Regions from separate parts of the Vibrio sp. PID23_8 genome, predicted to be linked through region 1. Evidence: predicted binding sites of a transcription regulator. Region 1 holds the regulator's gene; the other holds the start of a gene.
What was found. The regulator PurR, encoded in region 1, represses purine synthesis genes. The targets are predictions, from matches to a motif close to TNANGNAAACGTTTNCNTNA.
Positions count from the first base shown of each region.

Region 2: the regulator PurR is predicted to act here: its motif matches at 1,406-1,425, upstream of AK966_RS08045 (formate--tetrahydrofolate ligase).

Region 1 is NZ_LIXE01000001.1:294,905-297,117, forward strand. Features, by position in the region: gene torD (molecular chaperone TorD) at 1-269, shown strand, start outside; gene purR (HTH-type transcriptional repressor PurR) at 704-1,708, shown strand; cyclic di-GMP riboswitch class I at 1,988-2,077, shown strand; gene AK966_RS01320 (TfoX/Sxy family DNA transformation protein) at 2,194-2,213, shown strand, end outside.
Region 2 is NZ_LIXE01000003.1:318,516-320,728, reverse strand. Features, by position in the region: gene AK966_RS08045 (formate--tetrahydrofolate ligase) at 1-1,339, opposite strand, end outside; gene AK966_RS08040 (inosine/guanosine kinase) at 1,577-2,213, opposite strand, start outside.

The DNA.
Region 1 (2,213 bases):
TAAATCTCAAAGAGCCCGCAGACCATTTAGCCGTTGAGTTAGACTTTTTGGGTAACATGATCATCCGCTCTAACGAACTCGAGCAAGAAAAGCATATGGAAGAAGCATTCACCAAACAGAACGATTTCATTCAGCAACAGCTGTTAACTTGGTTACCGCCATTTGCTGCCAAGTGTAAACAATTCGATGAATTTGGCTTCTATGTTAGCGTTGCACAACTATTAATTGCATTTTGTAAACTGGACAGCAATTACCTTCTTGGTGAATAATTGCCGCCTATTTTGGGGAGTTCAGAGCTCCTTATTTGTTCGTTCAGTTTTAGTCTGGCGTAGAAAAGCCTTTTCATTTCGCAGTTAAAATGTGACTTGAAATACACAAAACCACAGCTGAAAACATTGCCAGCGTGCTCGCATCAGTCTAAAATGTGAACGCAAACGATTAAATATGATTTATATGTAAACCGCTGAAATATAGCGGTTTTTGTGTTTTATTAACATCATTGCTGATCCATTCCTTATTGTAACTAAAAGGAATAATACTCTCAGCAACGAATGTTGCTACAAACCTTTATTATACCGATTTCGGAACAACCACTGCCTGAACTATTGAGTACTACTTTCCTCATAACACTCGGTTTGCGCAGATACTAAGCGTAAGGTTGTATTCACTACGGTATTAAGTAGCTCGATACAGGACATCATTTATGGCCACTATAAAAGACGTTGCTCGCTTAGCCGGCGTTTCTACCACAACAGTTTCGCACGTAATTAATAAAACGCGCTTTGTTGCAGAAACAACCCAAGAAAAAGTAATGAAAGCAGTTGATGAACTAAATTACGCGCCAAGTGCTGTTGCCCGCAGCTTAAAGTGTAACTCAACCCGTACTATCGGCATGTTGGTAACACAATCAACAAACCTATTCTTCTCTGAAGTTATTGACGGTGTTGAAAGCTACTGTTACCGCCAAGGATACACACTGATCCTATGTAATACTGGTGGTATCTATGAGAAGCAACGTGACTATATTCGAATGCTGGCAGAAAAGCGTGTTGATGGCATTTTAGTGATGTGCTCGGATTTAACCGAAGAGCTACAAGAAATGCTGGATCGCCATGCTGATATACCAAAAGTTGTCATGGACTGGGGCCCAGAAAGCTCAAAGGCGGATAAGATCATCGACAACTCTGAAGAAGGTGGTTACCTAGCAACGAAGTTCCTGATTGACAATGGTCACACCGATATTGCATGCCTAAGCGGTCACTTTGATAAAGCAGCATGTAAAGAGCGTATTTCTGGTTTTCGACGTGCAATGGCTGAAGCAAAGCTACCAGTAAACGAAGAGTTAATTCTCGAAGGTAACTTCGAGTGTGATACGGCAGTACTTGCTGCAGACAACATTACGGCAATGGATAAACGCCCTACTGCGGTATTCTGTTTTAACGATACCATGGCATTAGGCTTAATGAGCCGTCTACAACAAAATGGCATAAAAATCCCTGATGATATCTCAGTGATTGGCTATGACAATATTGAGCTTGCGGAGTTCTTCTCGCCTCCTCTAACGACTATTCACCAACCAAAAAGACGTGTTGGTAAGAATGCGTTCGAGATTTTACTAGAGCGAATCAAAGACAAAGAACACGAAAAACGCATTTTTGAAATGCAGCCTGAGATTGTGGTTCGTAACACCGTTAAGAAATTGAACTAACTCCCCCTCAAGTTTATAAAGCGCTCTTCGGAGTGCTTTTTTTATTTCGTAAAATAAAATTTTTTAAGCATTTCACATTACTTATATAATCAAAAGCTAAGATAAATTGCTGTTTTAACTAACTTGTTGCCCATTTCCTACATCAAGCTTTTGTATGGCAAGTAGACATTTCAAAATATGAAATTAGACACATTAAGATGGCACCATTAGTTGAATAGAGATCACACTTTAGTGTTTGAAACGTGATGTTAATGCAATATACGAAGTATTCTCCTCTTGTCACGCACAGGGCAAACCATTCGAAAGGATGGGACGCAAAGCCTCCGGCCTTAACCACTAAATATAGTGAAAGGTAGCGGGGTTACCGATGGCAAATATGCATTAAGTGAGTTTACCCTTTAATGACATTGTGTCTGCATGCATTTGCTAATCTCTCGGACCTGATTTTTGGTGGCGTAATATTAATTACACCGAGATAACACACCATGGATAAACCGATACTCAA
Region 2 (2,213 bases), on a different contig from region 1:
CCAGTTCAATCGCGCCTTCACCACCTAGGCCGAACGCCGTACTTACTGCCACTTTAACACCAGGATTGAAGCTGTTGATTAGGGATGTTAGCTCCGCCAACTCATCTGCGGAATCTTGTGGAAACTGGTTGATCGCGACAACGGTAGGGATACCATACTTATGTACGTTATTGATGTGCCATTTAAGGTTTTCAAACCCAGCTTCTAACGCTGCAGGATCCGGATTGAATATGGTATCGGGAATGGCCATTCCCGGTCGCAAGTCGTAGTGACCCGAGTTCGCTTTTAAACCACGTAATGTTGCGACAATCACCACACAGTCAGGTGCACGGTTGGCTGCCGTCGCTTTAATGTTGCACGCTTTTTCAAAGCCCATGTCTGAACCAAAACCAGCCTCAGTGACAACGTAACTAGAAAGTTTAAGTGCAATCTGGTCTGCGATGATGGAAGAGTTGCCGTGAGCAATGTTGGCAAACGGACCTGCGTGAATAAGAGTAGGGACGCCTTCAAGTGTTTGCATCAAGGTTGGTGCAATCGTCTCTTTGAGTGTTACTGCCATTGCCCCAGCAACTTGCAGGTCTTCTGTTGTGACAGGTTTTCCATCTAGATCGTAAGCAACAACGATACGACCGATACGCTGGCGGAGATCTTTTAGGTCTTGCGACAGCGCAAGAATCGCCATTAGCTCTGAAGCCGCTGAGATATCGAAACCTTCTTCGCGCTCAAAACCATTGATGGTTTTGCCTTCTTCGTTCAGGCCAATCTTAACCATGCGCAGCGCACGGTCGTTATGGTCCATTACGCGTTTCCACGTAATGCGCTCAACGTCTATTTTTAGTGCGTTGAGCCCGGTACGCGCTTCAAATGCATCGTAGCCTTCACGTTGCTCGTGGTATAAGCGAGCATCAAGCGCTGCAGAGGCAAGGTTATGGGCGGCTGTGACAGCATGAATGTCACCAGTAAGATGAAGATTAAGTTCGTCCATTGGCGCAACTTGAGAGTAGCCACCGCCCGCAGCACCACCTTTCACACCAAATACCGGCCCCATGGATGGTTGACGGATACACGCCATCACTGATGGGGTGATTTTTGATAGGCCCTGCGCAAGACCGATGGTTGTTACGGTTTTTCCTTCACCCAAAGGGGTAGGTGTAATTGCAGTGACCAGCACCAATTTACCATCTTGGTTGGTATTTAAGCGTTCAAGACATTGGGGATGAACTTTAGCTTTGTGTTTTCCGTGTGTATCGAACTCGTGCGGCAAAAGACCAGCATTTGCAGCAACGGTCACAATAGAAGACAACGGTGTGTTTCGGCAAATTTCAATATCAGACTGCATGGATACTCCAAAAAAATGGCTAACACGTCGCTTTCAACATAAACAATCGAATAGACAGTATTGTTATTGCGCAAACGTTTGCGTGGGGATGATACTGGTAAAATAAAAGCTGTAAAGCAGTTCATGCGCGGTAGCGTGCTACATGATAACAAAAAACACTAAATACTGCGTTAGATCAAAACAAAAAGGCCACCAAATGGTGGCCTTTACCAATTTTTTGCTCTAAGCACTTAGTTTTTAGCGATCCCAGTAGGTCTCTTCTAGGCTATCTTCACGCTCTGGTAGCGCTCGAGATAGACGAGGAGAGTGCTGAGTAAGCACTTCGTAGCTTACGCGGTTTGCGTATTTACAAATCTGGGATAGAGAAGAGTAAGTTAGACAACGTACTTCATGTTTCTCAGAGTTTGGTACTTCCTTCTGGTGGAAAGAGTTTGCTGCCATATCGTGAAGAAGTGCAGACAGTGCTGCATCACCAGCACCATTTGTGTTTTTAATCTCAAGTGGACCGCCAAGGTATGGGCCGATGTGAGAATACACTTTCATTGGCTTCTTACAGTCTTCTTGACGCATCGCGCGACTAAACTCGAATTTGTTGAACTCTTTAATGGAGCCTTCAAGAATATCATGTGTCGTTTCGCGTTTTACTATCTCGTCGGTGTAGCCTGCCATGTATAGGCCATCAGGCCCAGCGGTACACAGTACAAGATCAACCCATTCTAGTGCTTTGTCGGCGGCAGTAAGAGGATCAGATTCACCGGTTAACGCCGCGCCTTCTTCTTCATTCATCGCGACAACAGACACGTTTTCACGGATGTATTCCTGCCACCACTCAGCATTACCTTCAATGACGTACTTTGTGCCAAGCGTCAGAACT